DNA from 4 places in the Rahnella inusitata genome. Region 4 is predicted to be linked to each of the others. Evidence: predicted binding sites of a transcription regulator. Region 4 holds the regulator's gene; each other region holds the start of a gene.
What was found. The regulator PhoB, encoded in region 4, activates phosphate uptake and scavenging genes when phosphate is short. The targets are predictions, from matches to a motif close to CTGTCATAAAACTGNCNNAT.
Positions count from the first base shown of each region.

Region 1: glpT (glycerol-3-phosphate transporter) is a predicted target of PhoB. The motif match lies at 1,658-1,677, and genes of this name have one in related genera.
Region 2: serA (phosphoglycerate dehydrogenase) is a predicted target of PhoB. The motif match lies at 981-1,000, and genes of this name have one in related genera.
Region 3: I2123_RS17005 (heavy metal response regulator transcription factor) is a predicted target of PhoB. The motif match lies at 2,960-2,979, and genes of this name have one in related genera.

Region 1 covers NZ_CP065024.1:158,354-162,981, forward strand. Annotated here, with positions in the region: gene I2123_RS00715 (7-cyano-7-deazaguanine/7-aminomethyl-7-deazaguanine transporter) at 32-703, shown strand; gene I2123_RS00720 (DcrB family lipoprotein) at 858-1,415, shown strand; gene glpT (glycerol-3-phosphate transporter) at 1,807-3,159, shown strand; gene yigL (sugar/pyridoxal phosphate phosphatase YigL) at 3,241-4,044, opposite strand; gene pldB (lysophospholipase L2) at 4,092-4,628, opposite strand, start outside.
Region 2 covers NZ_CP065024.1:4,133,156-4,137,783, reverse strand. Annotated here, with positions in the region: gene I2123_RS19430 (LysR family transcriptional regulator ArgP) at 1-43, opposite strand, end outside; gene rpiA (ribose-5-phosphate isomerase RpiA) at 242-904, shown strand; gene serA (phosphoglycerate dehydrogenase) at 1,243-2,481, shown strand; gene asr (acid resistance repetitive basic protein Asr) at 2,777-3,199, opposite strand; gene I2123_RS19410 (5-formyltetrahydrofolate cyclo-ligase) at 3,446-4,042, opposite strand; RNA gene ssrS (6S RNA) at 4,082-4,265, opposite strand; gene zapA (cell division protein ZapA) at 4,313-4,628, opposite strand, start outside.
Region 3 covers NZ_CP065024.1:3,621,423-3,626,050, forward strand. Annotated here, with positions in the region: gene eptB (kdo(2)-lipid A phosphoethanolamine 7''-transferase) at 1-544, opposite strand, end outside; gene I2123_RS17000 (heavy metal sensor histidine kinase) at 778-2,205, opposite strand; gene I2123_RS17005 (heavy metal response regulator transcription factor) at 2,198-2,872, opposite strand; gene I2123_RS17010 (hypothetical protein) at 3,085-3,708, shown strand; gene I2123_RS17015 (cytochrome b/b6 domain-containing protein) at 3,874-4,503, shown strand; gene I2123_RS17020 (molybdopterin-dependent oxidoreductase) at 4,496-4,628, shown strand, end outside.
Region 4 covers NZ_CP065024.1:4,029,559-4,034,186, reverse strand. Annotated here, with positions in the region: gene sbcD (exonuclease subunit SbcD) at 1-617, opposite strand, end outside; gene phoB (phosphate response regulator transcription factor PhoB) at 835-1,524, shown strand; gene phoR (phosphate regulon sensor histidine kinase PhoR) at 1,546-2,865, shown strand; gene I2123_RS18905 (cobalamin-independent methionine synthase II family protein) at 3,123-4,226, shown strand.

The DNA.
Region 1 (4,628 bases), 830 kb from region 4:
CCTCACCCCAATTCACTAAAAAGGTCACATCATGTATTCCTTTACTGCTCAACAGCGGTTTTCCGCGTTGATATGGCTTTCGCTTTTCCACATCGCCATCATTACTTCCAGTAACTATCTGGTTCAGTTGCCCGTCTCCATTTTTGGTTTCCACACCACATGGGGCGCGTTCACGTTTCCGTTTATTTTTCTGGCGACCGATCTGACCGTGCGGATTTTCGGTGCGCCTCTGGCGCGACGGATTATTCTTTCCGTGATGGTGCCTGCACTGGCCATCTCCTACGTCATTTCCGCCCTGTTCTTTGAAGCGCAGTGGCAGGGTGTCGGCGCACTCAGCAGCCTGAACATCATGGTGGCACGCATCGCGACCGCCAGCTTTATGGCGTATGTGCTGGGTCAAATTCTCGACGTTCACGTCTTCAACCGCCTGCGCCGGAACCGCCGCTGGTGGATAGCACCGGTTGCCTCGATGTTCCTGGGAAATATCAGCGATACGCTGTCGTTCTTTTTCATCGCGTTCTACAAAAGCACCGACGCCTTTATGGCCGAACACTGGGTGGAAATCGCGCTGGTGGATTACACGTTCAAAGTGCTGATCTGTCTGGTGTTCTTCCTGCCAATGTACGGCGTGCTGCTGAACATGCTGCTTAAGCGGCTGTCCGCTCAGGGAAATCACACCTCGTCGGCCATGCGCGCGCACTAGCGGTTAACAAGGGGCTTTCGCCCCTTATCAGATCCGCCTTCACCAAAACACAAATCGCGCCATAATCTGACTTGCATTTGCGGCGTGAATAGGTTGCCATAAGGCCGTTAAGTCAACATCTAAGCCTGATGAACAGGCCACTTAAGGAAGACCGATGCGTAACTTCGCTAAAATGATGGGAATGGCAGTACTGGTCGCCGGTCTGGCGGCGTGTGACGGTAAAACGACTGACGCACCGGCAGCAGATAAAGCAGCCGCCGCCGCGACAACCACCGCGCCAGTCAGCCTGCTGGATGGAAAAGTCACCTTCTCCCTTCCGCAGGGAATGAGCGACCAGAGCGGTAAGCTGGGCACTCAGGCAAACAACATGCACGTGTACGCCGACAGCACCGGTCAGAAAGCGGTGATTGTGATCCTCGGGGATAACACGACCGAATCGCTGGGAACGCTGACTGCCCGTTTGCAGGATCAGCAAAAAGCCCGCGATACCAACCTGCAGGTTGTGACGAACAAATCGATTCAGGTTAACGGCCAGACGATGCAACAGTATGACAGCGTGATCACCTCTGCCGGTCAGAAAGCTTATTCGTCTATCGTGCTGGGTAAAGTGGACAGCCATCTTCTGACGCTGCAAATCACCCTGCCGGCTGACAATCAGCAACAAGCGCAGGCGGATGCCGAAGCTATTATCAATACCCTGAAAGTTCAGTAATCTTCACTTTCAGCGGCACTCTCAGGCGGAGCTTTGGCTCCGCTTTTTTGTTGCTGATCTGCCAGGTTTGACACCTCATCGCGTTGTCCACAGAGTTAAAATGGATTTTTTCGCTCACATTCGAAGGGAAACGCGCGCGATCACGTTAACGAACGGGATACCTTTCAAAAACGTGATCAAACCAGACATTCCGGCCTTCTGACGTTTCATTTTGTTACTCAATATCGCAAAATCCGCCTCCTTAGTCATAAAACTGTAACAATTATGTCATCTATCACAGTTCATCGGCGCTCTGCCCGTTAGCATGATGTTCGTTTTGGAACATATCGGCATTGCCCTTTGTCAGTGGCTCATGATGAGTCAGACCTGATTTATGCCATGGGAGGCATGTATGCTCAGTATCTTCAAACCCGCGCCACACAAAGCGCCCGTGGATGAAAGCCACGTCGACCCGCTCTATCGCCGTCTCCGCTGGCAAATCTTCATGGGGATTTTCTTCGGTTACGCGGCCTATTATCTGGTGCGCAAAAACTTCGCCCTGGCAATGCCTTATCTCATCGATCAGGGTTTTTCGCGCGGCGATCTGGGCTTTGCGCTGTCCGGGATTTCCATCGCTTACGGTATCTCGAAATTCATTATGGGCTCGGTCTCCGACCGCTCTAATCCGCGCGTATTCCTCCCTGCGGGTCTGATCCTCGCCGCCGCTGTGATGCTGTTTATGGGCTTTGTGCCATGGGCAACCTCCAGCATCGCCATCATGTTCGTGCTGCTGTTCCTGTGTGGATGGTTTCAGGGCATGGGCTGGCCGCCGTGCGGACGCACGATGGTTCACTGGTGGTCACAGAAGGAGCGCGGCGGAATTGTCTCGGTGTGGAACTGCGCGCATAACGTCGGCGGCGGTATTCCTCCCCTGCTTTTCCTGCTCGGCATGGCGTGGTTTAACGACTGGCATGCGGCGCTGTATATGCCCGCTTTCGGGGCGATCCTGCTGGCGGTATTTGCCTTTATGACCATGCGCGACACTCCGCAGTCTTGCGGTCTGCCGCCTATCGAAGAGTATAAAAACGATTATCCGCCTGACTACGTGAAAGAGTCTGCCGAGCAGGAACTGACGGCGAAGCAGATCTTCATGCAATACATTTTGCCCAACAAACTGCTTTGGTATATCGCGCTGGCGAACGTGTTTGTTTACCTGCTGCGCTACGGCATTCTCGACTGGTCACCGACCTACCTGAAAGAAGTGAAGCACTTCGCGCTGGATAAATCCTCGTGGGCGTATTTCCTGTATGAATATGCGGGCATACCGGGGACTCTGTTGTGCGGCTGGATGTCAGACAAAGTGTTCAAAGGCAACCGCGGCGCTACCGGTGTATTCTTCATGGTGCTGGTGACCATCGCCACGGTGGTTTACTGGCTGAATCCGGTGGGCAATCCGGGCGTTGATATGGCCTGTATGATCACCATCGGCTTCCTGATTTACGGCCCTGTGATGCTGATTGGCTTACACGCGCTGGAGCTGGCACCGAAGAAAGCGGCGGGAACGGCGGCGGGCTTTACCGGATTGTTCGGTTATCTGGGCGGCTCGGTTGCGGCAAGTGCCATCGTTGGTTACACCGTGGATTACTTCGGTTGGGACGGCGGCTTTATCGTGATGATTGCCGGATGTGTGCTGGCGGTTCTGCTGCTGGTATTAACTATGCTGAGTGAAAATAAACACAAGGCGCAGCTGGCGAAAAACGCCTGATTCCAAATGTCATGACGCATAGCAAAAAGGCACCGAACGGTGCCTTTTTCTTTTACTGATTAACGGACTTCATCGTCGGGATTATTCAGACAGATACATTCTGCGCAGGTAATGCGGTACCGCATCGTCGGCGTTAGAACCGATGATTTCCGCATCCGGCATCGCTGCTTTCAGGCGCGGCAGGGAGCCACTCATCAGGCAGCCTTTTCCGGCCATGCTCAGCATCTCAAGGTCATTCAGACCATCGCCAAAGGCGATACAGTCTTTCAGCGTGTAACCCATCAGTTTCGAGACGTATTCCAGCGCGTGGCCTTTCGATACGCCGCCTGCCATCACTTCCAGACAGACCGGCAGCGAGAAGCTGACGTTTACACGATCGCCCCAGCGCGCATTGATCGCTTCTTCCAGCGGCAGCAGTTTCTCGTGATCTTCGCAGGTGAAATAGACTTTGCAGATGCCATCCGTTTCCAGCAGACCCGGTTCGTACAACTTGTATTTGAACACGGATTCACGGAAGAAATCGTCCTGGTCGGCGCGGTCGCGGTTCATGTACCAGTCGTCGTTACGGTAAACGTTGGTCAGAATATCCGGATTGTTGTGCATGATGCCGAACAGATCGCGGGCAATATCTTCGTCCAGATTGTGGGAGAAAATCAGTTCACCGTCGGTGTTATGCACGCGCGCACCGTTCGAGGTGATCATATAAGCGCTGATTTCCAGATTGTCACGCATCTGCGCGACATCGATATGGTGACGCCCGGTGGCGAACACAAAATGCACATCGCGCTGCGTGAGCAGCTTGAGCGTCTCTTTTGCGAACGGGCTCAGGGTATGGTCAGGTGATAGCAGTGTGCCATCTAAATCGGAAGCAACAACATGGTACATAGCGTAGGTTCTAACCTCTGATGGAGTTGTGCGCGGCGTACCGCGGATTAATGCTGTCGCACAAAAAAGCGCATGATAGCGTCCAGCGCCTGTGCCCGGAGGTCGTCCCGCTCGAACAGGATCTCATGGCGCGCGCCTTCAATGACCAGCGGTTTATCCCCTTCACAAGGGTGACCCGCAACGGCCATGGCCTGACAAAAAGCAAGATGAGACCGGTTGTCGACCACACGGTCTTCGCTTGCCTGCAATAAAAGGACGGGCGTGGTGATTTTCTCGGCTTCTTTCAGGATATGCATCCCGGCGTCGATACCTTCACGCACCCAGTGATACGTTGGCCCGCCGACTTGCAGCTCGGGATAATCGGCGTAGTAGCGCAGATTGCGGCGATAACGTTCGCGGCTGTGAGTCAGACGATTCACCACAAACGGCAGTGGCCGCCAGTGGCCAGTGCCAAGCGCATAGCCATCGCGACGAACCGGACGGTTTTCCGCCCAGTTGAGGATCCGGCGGGATATCCAGCCCGGCATCGGCAAATAAATGCCGGTCATAGGAGCCAGCAAGGCCGCCGCATCAAAGCTTTGCGG
Region 2 (4,628 bases), 100 kb from region 4:
CCGCGTCCAGTGCCTGCAACGTTCTATAATCTGGGCGTTTCATCGGAGTTCTGTCCCTTGGATTTCATTTTATCCAAACACTATGCCACAGATTGTCAGGTTTTGTGGTGATGAAAATCTTTGCGTTTGCAGCACGATTGCACTTAATAAGTGTGATCTCGCGACGGCGTTGTTTATCCCAATCACCCTGACTTGCTTTATAATCACCGGCACTTTCGGGTTATCAGACAGAGAAGCCATTATGACGCAGGAAGAATTGAAGAAAGCAGTCGGCTGGGCCGCACTGGATTACGTTACGCCGGGCACCATCGTCGGTGTAGGTACCGGATCCACCGCCGCCCATTTCATTGATGCACTCGGCTCGATCAAAGGGCAAATCGAAGGCGCGGTTTCCAGTTCCGATGCCTCTACCGCAAAACTGAAAAGCTTAGGCATTCACGTTTTCGACAGCAACGAAGTCGATTCGCTGGATGTGTACGTTGACGGTGCCGACGAAATCAACGGCTTCATGCAGATGATCAAAGGCGGCGGCGCTGCGCTGACTCGTGAAAAAATCATTGCTGCGATTGCAAAAAAATTCATCTGTATCGTCGATGCGTCCAAGCAGGTCGATGTGTTGGGTAAATTCCCGCTGCCGGTAGAAGTCATACCAATGGCGCGATCTTACGTGGCGCGTGAGCTGGTGAAACTTGGCGGTCTGCCGGAATACCGTAAAAATGTGCTGACTGATAACGGCAACGTGATACTCGACGTGCATAATCTGAACATTCTTGATGCCGTCGCGATGGAAAATAAGATCAACAATATTGCCGGTGTCGTGACCGTCGGTCTGTTTGCTAACCGTGGCGCTGACGTTGCCCTGGTCGGTACTTCGGAAGGCGTTAAAACTGTTACGCTGAAATAATCCAGCGATAAGCAGAAGATCTGGCTGCTGCATTAAAAGCAGCCAGACACACCTCTGTCATAACGCAATGTTATGAAGATGATAATTTTCTGACTGAATCATCTTTTCTTCAAAAGCCTTAATTCGGTGACTTATGTCACATTTTCGATAATCTCCTCCTGAACGTCTGGCGCAGTAAAATCTAACCAGCATGAAATGCTAGAAACCCTCTGGCACGGTGAGCCTTCTGCTACCGGGCAGGCAATCGTTTGTATTGATGATGGCGGATTTTTTGTTATGTTGGCTGTGAGCAATCACCTTGCAGTTCGAATTCAGGCAGAAACATATAGGGTCGGGAAATGGCAAAAGTATCACTTGAGAAAGACAAGATTAAATTTTTGTTAGTGGAAGGCGTCCACCAAAGTGCGGTTGATACCCTCCGTGCAGCGGGCTACACCAATATTGAATTTCACAAAGGTGCTTTGGATACGGAATCGCTGAAAGAGTCGATCCGTGATGCGCACTTTGTTGGGCTCCGATCGCGTACTCAGCTGACCGAAGAAGTTTTCCAGGCAGCAGAAAAACTGGTGGCTGTGGGGTGTTTCTGTATCGGAACCAATCAGGTTGATCTGAAAGCCGCCACGCGTCGCGGTGTTCCGGTCTTCAACGCACCGTTCTCCAACACCCGTTCCGTTGCCGAAATGGTGCTGGGCGAAATGTTGCTGATGATGCGCGGCATTCCTGAAGCGAACGCCAAAGCACACCGCGGCATCTGGAACAAACTGGCTGTCGGTTCATTCGAAGCGCGCGGCAAACGTCTGGGCATCATCGGTTACGGCCATATCGGCACGCAGCTGGGCATTCTGGCCGAGAGCCTCGGGATGCGCGTCTTCTACTACGACATCGAAAGCAAATTGCCACTGGGCAATGCGCAGCCGATTGCCTCTCTGGAAGAATTGCTCAACACCAGCGATGTCGTGACGTTGCACGTGCCGGAAACGATCAGTACCAAAGATATGATTTCCGAAGTGCAACTGGCGCAGATGAAGCCGGGCGCACTGCTGATCAACGCCTCACGCGGCACCGTGATCGACATTCCTGCGCTATGCAACGCACTGCGCAGCAAACATCTGTCAGGCGCGGCGATCGACGTCTTCCCGGAAGAACCGGCGACCAACAGCGATCCATTCAATTCGCCGCTGTGTGAGTTCGACAATGTGCTGCTGACGCCGCATATCGGCGGCTCTACCATGGAAGCGCAGGAAGGTATTGGTCTGGAAGTGGCGGGCAAACTGGCGAAATACTCTGATAACGGCTCGACGTTGTCAGCGGTCAACTTCCCGGAAGCATCTTTGCCGGCACACACCGAGAAAGCCAGCCGTCTGCTGCACATCCACGAAAACCGTCCGGGCGTGCTGACCAGCATCAACCAGATTTTCGCCGAGCAGGGGATCAACATCGCAGCGCAGTATCTGCAAACCAGCCCTGAAATCGGTTATGTGGTGATTGATGCTGAAACGGATATTGCGACGCTGACTACCGCGCTGCAGCTGATGAAGGCCATTCCGGGAACAATTCGTGCCCGTCTGCTTTACTGATCGCATCAGCTGAAACAACAAGGCCGCCGAAAGGCGGTTTTTTTGTGTCTGGTATCAGGGCGTTTTGGGGTATCGCGGGTCCTCTAATGACGATTCAAAATCTCATCAGAAGCAGCAGGGCGATCAGACCGCAGAGGATCATGGAGGAAAAGGTTATTTCGAACTGGTAGCGTCGCAGCATCTTGCGGTACCTCAGGGCAAAAATGGATAAAAAAACACCCGGCGGACCGGGTGTCAGATTATCAGTCCTGATAGCGGACAAGTGCAGACACTTATCTGGCTATCTTATTCAGACTTATGCAGCAGGTGTTGCTTTTGCAGCAGGAGCCGCTTTCTTAGCATGTTTCACGTGTTTTTTAGCAGCCTGGGCTTTCTGAGCAACCGGTGCTGCTTTCTTAACGTGTTTCACGTGTTTTTTAGCAGCCTGGGCTTTCTGAGCAACCGGTGCTGCTTTCTTAGCGTGTTTCACAGGTTTTTTAGCAGCCTGGGCTTTCTGAGCAACCGGCGCTGCTTTCTTAGCGTGTTTTACGTGTTTCTTAGCCGCTTGCGCTTTCTGAGCGACTTTCTTGTGAGTCTTATGTTTAGTTACATGCTTGGCAGCAGGTGCAGCCGTTGTTGCGGTAGCAGCAGGTGCCGGAGTTGCTGTTGTTTCAGCAGCGAAAGCGACAGAAGACAGGCCCATTGCAGCGGCTACAACCAGAGCTAATACTTTTTTCATCGTTAATTCCTCAAGGATTTTTAGTTTATGTGTCTACCCCACTGCGGGGCCGATGAAAGGATAATAAGCGTGTTGAACTCTGCTGTCCGTGAGTGATTGGTTTCGGCGTGTAACGGTATGTATAAATCAAAAAAAATATTATTTTTCAGTAGATTGAAGTGAAACGTGAACGTTTTTATGTTCTTTATTAAGTATTAGTTACAACATACTTAAGTTTTCACCGAGATAAACAGAAGGACCTGAGCATTACCACGTCCAGACGTTGCCCGGCGTAATCACTTCCGGCAATGGCACGTCCCAGTGCTCAACCGGCAATTCCTCTACTTTCTGGCAATCATGGGCTAAACCGATCGGATATGGCCCGCCGTTCTGCCAGTGCTCCAGCGTACGGTCATAAAAACCACCGCCCATGCCCAGGCGCTGACCTTGGTTATCGAACGCCACCAGAGGTGTCAGGATAATATCCAGCTGCGTGAGGGGGAGAACCTTTGTGACGTCCAGCTGTGGTTCGAGAATTTTAAGGCGATTACGTACAAGCAGAGTTTGCGGCGTGTAGTGCAGAAACAGCAAATGATGAGATGAAAAAGGGTGCAGCACCGGCAGGTAAAGCTGTTTGCCTTCTTGCCATAAACGCTGAATGAGCGGTGCGGTATCGAGTTCTCCGTCAAAAGACAGAAATACGGAAACAGTCGTCGCAGAGCGGATTTTAGAATGCGAAGCAACGCGTTCGGCGGCCTGAAGGGCAAAATGAGTTTGCTGTTCGGGAGTGAGATTTTTCCTGCGTTGGCGTATTTCGGTGCGGAGTTGTTGTCGGGCTAAAGTGAACTGAGGTGTGTGCAACATAGATACATGAACCAGAAAGGGATGTACCGAAAAGAAAGGGGAATCTCCGAGATGCCGTCGCAGGCTGTAACCCTTGAACCCATGGTTCAAGGTGAACGTGCTGTCGCAATCTTTAGGCTTCTCGGACGGACCGAGCATGCGCACCGATTACGGATCATCACATTCTGTTGGTACTAATTATCGGCTCAGGGGACGGGCCCGCTGGCGAACATCTCAGAGAAATTTTTTACCGTTTCTGACTGCCTGTGACCAGCAAATCAGCAACGTGTGTTATTCGAAAGGCGCCCCTTCACGTTCAGAGATCCGGCCTTGTTCGAGCAGTGCCTGCTCGATGGTTTGTTGCAGCATCCGGATACGTTGTTCCATATTGGATGCGTAATCGCGAGTTTTCAACCTTTCCTGAGCAAGTTCGTGACATACGTTCAATGCCGCGATGAAAACCAGTTGCTCTGTATTGGTGACTCTAGTGCGAACTTTCAGATCTTGCAACCGCTGATTAAGATCTTCAGCTGCCAGATTCAGTGCTTCCTGTTGTTCTGGCGGACAATTCACTCGTAGAGAGCGACCAAAAATTTGAATATCTACC
Region 3 (4,628 bases), 410 kb from region 4:
CATGACGGTCCTGCACTTTACCCATCATCTGCAACGGCAAATAGCACAACAGTCCGGAGACGATCAGCAGAACAACTTTCACCGCCAGCGTTTTCGGGGTGGTTTGTTTGAGAGCCGCACCGGGCATTTTACTCAGCCATAGCAACAGGACGGGGATCAGGCTGACCAGGACAGTCCAGGCGATAAAATGGGTACCGATGGATTCTTTCGATAAATCGATGGAGTCGGAGGCCAGCGCGGCCGCCAAAATACCGTAACCGATATCGACGTTGAACAGGATCATGTAGTAGCTGGCCGCGGCGGAGGAAATCACCACCACGCTCATCAGCACGCGGAACACCGTTTTCCCGGTAAATGACAGCAGCACACAGAGGAAATACACCAGCGCGAAGGCCGCCAGCATTTCAACGGCAATCGACAACGCGTTGTCATAGTGCAACTGAGAGTAACGTCGGAAGAAAATCGGAAGGTTAAGCAGGATCCCAAGATAAAGCGCAATGAACAGAAAAATGCTCTGTTGCGAAAGTAATCGTAATTTTTGCATTGGTAATAAATGGCTCTTTGGTGAGTCTGTTTACGTCGTATTGACCGCTCGTGCCGGAGGATTGAACTTACTCCTTAGGACTATTCAGACTCCGGGCCGCGTATTTTCGTTCAAAGTGATTGGTATCTTCCAATGTGATAATGTAACAGAATTAACGAAACCTTTATCTTTCAGTTATATAAACCAGATAATTTTCTTACGCGTCATGCCCCTTTTTTAGGTTTATTGAGAAACTATTGAGAAAACTTGTGATCCTCACGTGGGAAAGTCAGCGTAAATCGTGTTTCGCCCTCCGCCGAACTCACCACCCGAACGCTGCCCTGATGCAGCGCCATAATGGCCTGAACGATGGACAATCCCAGGCCGCTGGAGCTGCCACCTTCGCTGCGTGAAGCATCGGCGCGATAGAAGCGATCGAACAGTTTGCCGAGCTTTTCCGGCGGGATCGGGTCGCCCTGGCTAATCACATGGATATCCATTCCACTGGCGTGCGCTTCGGCACGAACGACGATGGGTGTGCCTTCATGCGCATATCGCACGGCGTTGGCGACCAGATTGCTCAGCGCGCGCTGGAACAAAATGGCATCGGCGTACAAAATCCCCTCCCCCGCGCTGTGCAGCGTCATTTCCCGCTCTTCCGCCAGACCTTCAAAGTATTCCTGAATCCGCGTCATTTCCGCCGAAACATCAATACTGGTGATGGTCAGAACCGAACGCGCATCGGTCGCCCGCGCCAGGAACAGAATGTTTTCGACCATGCGTGAAATACGCTCCAGTTCCTCCATATTATTGGCCAGCAGCGTTTCGTATTCCTCGGTGCTGCGAGGCTGATAAAGCGCCACCTGACAATGCCCCATCAGCGCCCCCACCGGCGTGCGGATCTCGTGCGCCAAATCGGCGGAGAACTGCGTCAGGCGCTGATATCCTTCCGCCAGTCGTTCGAGCATGTCGTTAAATGAATAGATTAACTGCTGCAATTCCTGCGGCGCATTATCACTGCTAAGACGCGTGGACAGGCTGGCGGGATGGATTTTCGTCGCCTCCAGCGCCATGTGCCGCAGTGGCCGCAATCCACGGCGGATCACCACATAACCGAGCGCGGCAATCAGCAGATAGGCGAACAGCACCGCGCCGGTGATTTCCCAGCGGAACGTCTGCAACATCCGCGCTTCGCCGGTCATGAAGTGCGCGGCGGTAATCTCCACCGTGCGGCCATCCTGAATTTTTACGGCGGCGCGGGCGAAGCGAACCGGCGTGTCGTCGGGGGCGGAAAGCGTGTGAACGGTGCTCAGCGTTAACGGCTGACCGTCGGGTACCGGCGCGACCGGAGGCAGCGCAAGGCGCGACGGATTGACGTTGATAATCGGCGGTTCATCGCTCAGACGGAAAGTCAGGATATCCCGCTCGTTGCCGAGCATGTTTTCGAACAGACCCGGATTATGGCTGAGCTGAGAAAGCGGAAACTCACTGGCCAGCAGATGACGAAAATACTGAACGCGCCCGCTCACCTGATAATCGGCGCGGCGGACCAGTTCTTTTTCCAGCGAGTAATAGAGATAAACGCCCACGGCGCTCACCACCAGTGAGGCCAGCAGCGCAAATAGCAGCGTGGCGCGCAGCGTCAGAGACATCGCGCGTTGCGGTTTTTTCTGCTCAGTCATGACGCACTTCGCATACGTAGCCGATCCCACGCACGGTATGAATCAGTTTGACGTCAAAAGCGCGGTCGATTTTGGCGCGCAGGCGTTTGATTGCCACATCCACCACGTTGGTATCGCTGTCAAAATTCATGTCCCACACCTGCGAGGCAATCATGGTGCGCGAAAGCACTTCGCCCTCCCGGCGCATCAGTAAATGCAAAAGCATAAATTCCTTATTGGTCAGCGCAATGGTCTGATCCTGACGGGTTACGCGGCGGCGCAGCAGATCGAGATTGAGATCGGCGACGCTATAGATATCCGGCTCACGGGCGGCGGGACGGCGCAGCAGCGTGCGAATGCGCAGCACCAGTTCGGTGAAGGAAAAAGGTTTGATGAGGTAATCGTCCGCGCCCAGCTCCAGGCCGTGAATGCGATCCTGTACTTCGTCGCGTGCGGTCAGGAACAGCACCGGCACGTCGCTTTTCTTGCGCAGCACTTCCATCACCTGCCAGCCGTCGAGCCCCGGCAGCATGACGTCGAGGATCACCGCGTCATACCCGTCTTCGAGCGCCAGAAACAGACCGTCGGCACCGTTACGCGCCAGATCTACGCTGTAACCCGCTTCGGTCAGCCCTTTTTTCAGATAATCGCCCGTGCTGACATCATCTTCTATCACCAGTATCCGCATTCAGGCCCTCAGCGCCGCACGACCATTCACCCAAAGAATGATTCCAGAGAAGTTTATCAGTTTCGTCAGACACCTTTGATGACAATTTTGTCATCAACTTGTCATCTGCCAATCCCGGTTTATCGTCCACTCTTAATGAAGTCATTCATCACTGGCACCCTCAGTGATTCCTCTACCCGAATGAAAATACGTAAGAAACTGGAGAGATAAACATGAATACACCAACACGCCTTGCAGGTCTTTTACTCGGTTCACTGCTGATGTGCAGTGGGATGACATCCGCTTTTGCGGCTGACAACGTCATCAAGCCAACGCGCGGAACCATTGAATCCGTAAATGATTCTTCGATGCAAGTCACTACCCGCCAGGGCGAGAAGCTGGACGTTAAGCTGACTGATCAGACCAAAATCAACGCCGTGACCAAAGGCCAGATCAGCGATATCAAGGCCGACAGCTTCATCGGTACTGCGGCGGTGCCACAGGCCAACGGCACGCTGAAAGCACTGGAAGTTCATGTATTTGCGCCAAGCCTGCGCGGCAGCGGTGAAGGTTTCAACCCGTTTGAATCCGCCGATGGCAAAATCAACACCATGACCAACGGCACCGTCGGCAAACTGGTTAACGCCAATGGCCGTACGCTGACCGTGAAATATCACGACGCAGAAAAAACAGTTGTCGTTCCTGACGATGTGCCGGTGGTTCTGCTGGCGCCGGGCGATCGCAGCCTGCTGAAACCGGGCACTAAAATCGTGCTGTTCGCGATGAAAGACGACAAAGGTGCACTGGTTGCCCGTGGTATCGCCGCCGGTAAAGATGGCGTCGCGCCACCGATGTAACCCTTAGCGCTTACGCCGGCGGGCCGTGTCTGTCAGCCGGAGTAAGTTGTTTTTGAAGAACTGCGCAGGGTGAAACCTCCCTCTTTCACTTTGCGCAGTTTCTCATTACGCAGGAGCTTATCCGTGAAATCTCAACCCTCCCCGCTGCGTACGTCAAATTCAAATATTCCTCTGTCGAAAAAAAAGCGCATCCATTCCTGGCCGGTTCGCATTTGCCATTGGATCAACCTGCTGGCGATGATTGGCATGGTGATGAGCGGCTGGGGAATTTATAACGCCGATCCGATTTTCCCGTTCACCTTTCCGCAAAGCACCACGCTCGGCGGCTGGCTGGGCGGCAACATTGCCTGGCATCTGGCCGTGATGTGGCTGATGGCCGCTAACGGCCTGTTTTATGTGGTGTGGGGGATTTTTACCGGCCACTTCAGGCGTGACTTTTTTCCGTTTACGCCGCGTACCGTCTGGCGGGATACCGTCCGCGCCCTGACGTTCCATCTTCCGCATAAACTCGGCCAGTACAACGCGGTGCAGAAACTGATGTACGTCGGCGTGCTGCTGCTGGGCGTATTGCTGGTGCTCTCGGGGTTATCCATCTGGAAACCGGTGCAGTTCAGCGGCCTGGTGTGGCTGTTTGGCGGTTTTGATATCGCCCGCTATGTCCATTTCTTTGCCATGAGCGGCGTGATGTTGTTCGTGGTGGTTCACGTTCTCATGGTGTTGCTGGTGCCGAAAACCTTTGTCGCCATGATTACCGGCGGTAAAAAAATCAGTACGGAGGAAAGCGCTGATGAGTGATAAATCAGACCGGCCCAAAATCATTATCGAACCCGATCAGCGCAAACAACTGGTGAATATACAGCGCCGTTTGCTGCTGCGCTCAGGTCTGACGCTGGGTGCAGTATCGATGCTGACTGGCTGTA
Region 4 (4,628 bases):
TAAATGTCACGTACCGAATCCGAGGTGCTGACGCCGACGGTGGTCAGATGGCCGGTGGCGATGATGGGCAGCGGAACGCCGAGCTGGTCACGCTTCGCCTGTGCCGCTTTATATAAAGCGTCATAATGGGCGGCGATGGCTTCTTGCAATGCCAGCTGCTTGTCGCTGCCGGACTGACCAGCCTGACTGGCTATCAAATCGCGCGGGCGTAAGAACGGGATCGCACACAGCACTGCGCCGGGCGAGCCATCCCGATGATTTAATTCCAGAACCTGCTCAGACAAGTCTTCACCGACGGTAGCGATCACGCGGGTATTGAGGCAGGAAAGCAGTTCCTTAGATTCATTGAGCGTGGCGACAGAGTCGTGGTTGCCGGCCAGCACTACCAGCTGGCAGCCGGTGTGTTGTAATTCCACCACGAAGCGGTTATACAGTTCCCGCGCATAGCTCGGTGGCGAGCCGGTATCGAAAATATCGCCCGCCACAATCACGGCATCTGCCTGATGAATTTCCACCTGTTCCGTCAGCCAGCGCAGAAAAGCCTGATGCTCGGCGGCGCGGCTTTTGGTAAAGAAATACTGGCCAAGGTGCCAGTCTGAAGTGTGGATCAGGCGCATGAAACTCCCGGTGATTCGCTGCACGGTAACAATGGCGCAAAGTATAAACGCCGTCGGGGGACGATGTCCCCAGAAAAATCAGGCGCATTTCAGCAAGATGGCTGTCAAAGTGCGGTGTAATAGACCATCCTTTCTATTCATAAATCTGTCACAAAACTGACGCATAATGGCGCCCGCAATCAAATAAAAGATCGCTAACCTATTGGCAGGACCTACGATGGCTAGACGTATATTGGTGGTTGAAGACGAAGCTCCAATCCGTGAAATGGTGTGTTTTGTACTGGAACAAAATGGCTATCAGGCAGTAGAAGCTGAAGATTTTGATTCCGCGATTGGCCAACTGGTCGAGCCTTATCCTGAGCTTATCCTGCTTGACTGGATGTTACCGGGCGGTTCCGGGATCCAGTTTATCAAGCATCTGAAACGTGAAGCCCTGACCCGCGAAATTCCGGTGATGATGCTGACCGCACGCGGTGAAGAAGAAGACCGGGTGCGTGGCCTCGAAGTGGGTGCCGATGATTACATCACTAAACCGTTCTCTCCCAAAGAACTGGTTGCCCGTATAAAAGCTGTGATGCGCCGTATTTCGCCGATGGCGGTGGAAGAGGTGATCGACATGCAGGGTCTGACACTTGATCCTTCCTCCCACCGGGTGATGGCCAATGAGCAGGCGCTCGACATGGGGCCGACCGAATTCAAATTACTGCACTTCTTTATGACCCACTCGGAACGTGTTTACAGCCGCGAGCAGTTGCTGAATAACGTCTGGGGCACTAACGTTTATGTGGAAGATCGAACCGTGGACGTGCATATTCGTCGTTTACGCAAAGCGCTGGAAACCAGTGGACATGACAGAATGATCCAGACTGTCCGTGGCACGGGATATCGTTTCTCAACGCGTTATTAGTCCCCACAGCGGAGAATCTGTGTGTTAGAACGTTTGTCATGGAAACGGCTGGCCGGCGAATTTTTTCTGTTTTGCCTGCCAGCGATCATTCTCGGTATTTTTGTCGGCCATTTTGGCTGGCTTCTCTTTGCGTCGCTGCTGGCGGCGCTGGGCTGGAACTATTATAACCAGCTTAAACTCTCACACTGGCTGTGGCTTGACCGCAGCATCACCCCGCCAAATGGTCGCTGGAGCTGGGAGCCGTTGTTCTACGGGCTGAACCAGATGCAGATGCGCAACCGGCGTCGCCGCCGTGAATTAGGGCAACTCATTAAACGTTTTCGCAGCGGTGCAGAATCCTTGCCGGATGCGGTGGTGCTGACCACCGAAGAGGGCAATATTTTCTGGTGCAACGGTCTGGCCCAGGAACTGCTCGGCTTCCGCTGGCCGGAAGATAACGGGCAACACATCTTCAACCTGCTGCGCTATCCGGAATTTCGCGTCTGGATCCAGGCGCGTGATTTTAGCCGCGCCCTAAATCTCCAGCTCAATAATGAACATTACGTCGAATTTCGCGTGATGCCTTATTCCGAGGGGCAGTTACTGATGGTGGCGCGTGACGTCACGCAAATGCGCCAGCTGGAAGGTGCGCGACGTAACTTCTTCGCCAACGTCAGCCATGAACTTCGCACCCCGCTGACCGTTTTGCAGGGCTATCTGGAAATGATGGAAGACGCCAAGCTGGAAGAGCCGTTTCGCACTAAGGCGCTCGATACCATGCAAGAGCAAACGCGACGCATGGACGGGCTGGTCAAGCAGCTCCTGACGCTGTCAAAAATCGAAGCCTCCGCCAATATGGATTTGCACGAAAAAGTCGATATTCCGGTGATGCTCGGAATGCTGGAGCGCGAAGTACAGACGCTGAGCGGCGGTCAGCACGAAGTGGTGTTCCGCGTAAACGACAAGCTGAAGGTCTTCGGCAATGAGGATCAGCTACGCAGTGCGGTGTCGAATCTGGTGTATAACGCGGTGAACCATACGCCGCCGGGCACCAGAATAGAGGTCAGCTGGCAGCAAACGCCACAGGGTGCGCAGTTCCAGATTAGCGATAATGGGCCGGGGATTGCGCCTCAGCACTTGCCGCGCCTGACCGAACGGTTTTATCGCGTCGACAAAGCCCGTTCCCGTCAGACCGGCGGCAGCGGTCTGGGGCTGGCGATCGTCAAACATGCGCTCAGCCACCACAACGCCCGGCTTGAGGTGATGAGCGAAGTCGGCGTCGGCACGCGCTTTATGTTTACGCTGGCACCGAGACTGATTGTTCCTTCCGATAACACCTCTAAAATTTCAGTGAAACCGTAATTTGCTGTTTTCTATTGAGCCCGTCATTTCTACATGACGGGCTTTTTTTGCTTGCTGCTTCATGAACTCTCCGCATTTGATCATGAATTTATTTCACCTCCCATGAAAATTCCTCTGTTGTGGGTGAGTAACCGGCATGACAGTATGGCCTTAAAGCCATTTAGACATCTAGAAGTCTAAATGTAACGCGGCGTAATTATTTACCCTGTAAATCATTTGCATTTCGTCTGCGACGGGGTGCCATTAAGGAGTCTTTCATGCAACGTACCACCCCTCCGTTCCGTGCTGACGTGGTCGGCAGTTTCCTTCGCCCGGCGGCTATCAAAGAAGCCCGTAAGCAGTTTCAGGCCGGTGAGATTGATGCCGGGCAACTGCGCGCCGTTGAAGATACCGAAATCCGCCGCGTGGTGGATTTACAACGCGAAGCCGGTCTGCAGGTGGTCACTGACGGTGAGTTCCGCCGCGCGTGGTGGCACTTCGATTTTTTCGAAGGGCTGAACGGTGTGGAAGGTTACGACGCAGTCCAGGGGATTCAGTTCAACGGCGTACAGACCAAAGCGCGCAGCATTAAAGTCACAGGCAAACTCGGCTTTGGTTCACATCCGATGCTGGAAGATTTTCGTTTCCTGAAAAGCATCTGCGGCAGCGCAGTGCCCAAAATGACCATTCCAAGCCCGAGCGTAATGCATTTCCGCGGTGGCCGTAACGCCATCAGTAAAGAGGTGTATCCGGATCTGAAAGACTATTTCGACGATTTGGCACAGGTTTACCGCGACGCGATTAAAGCGTTTTACGACGCCGGTTGCCGTTATCTGCAACTCGACGATACCGTCTGGGCGTATCTGTGCTCGGAAGATCAGAAGCAGCAAATCCGCGAGCGTGGCGATTCTCCTGAAGAGTTAGCACGTACTTACGCTGACGTGCTGAACAAAGCCATTGCCGGTAAACCGGACGATCTGGTGATTGGTTTGCACGTGTGTCGCGGTAACTTCCGCTCGACCTGGATTTCAGAAGGTGGCTACGAGCCGGTGGCTGAGATCCTGTTTGGCGGTGTAAATATCGATGCCTTCTTCCTTGAGTATGACAATGAGCGTTCCGGTGGTTTCGAACCGCTGCGCTTTATCAAAAAAGGCCATCAGCAGGTGGTTCTGGGGTTAATCACCACTAAGTCCGGCGAACTGGAACTGGCCAAAACCGTCGAAACGCGTCTGGCGGAAGCGGCGCAATATCTGGATATCAATCAGATTTGCCTCAGCCCGCAGTGTGGTTTTGCCTCGACGGAAGAGGGCAACAGCCTCACCGAAGTGCAGCAGTGGGAAAAACTGAAACTGGTGGTGGATATCGCTGCCCGCGTCTGGTAATACGGCAGATTGGTTGTTTTGTGACCTCACAAATATGCTGGATATTGTGCGTGTAATCGCCTCTTAATGGTGATTTCACGCACTTTTTGCCATTAAGGAGCATATCTTGTGCTTACTTCGCTTAAAAATCATACATATCATATTGCGTGTTTCATGCCGTATTTAGTGATAAAGGCTGCTTTAGAGTATTAATCTGGTTGAACGCTCTGCTTTTTGGATCTCGGCTTGCCTTTCTGCGCTATAAACGTTTACCTTAGCCCCCGCTGTCGCTCGATACTCCCTGCATATGCCCGTCATATTTCACGTTGCAGATGCGTTGGCCACGCTCGTTAACCCGAATCACTTACCCAGGTAAGCCCATCGGGATTTCCTCGCTTGCCGCCTTCCCGCACCATGAAATAT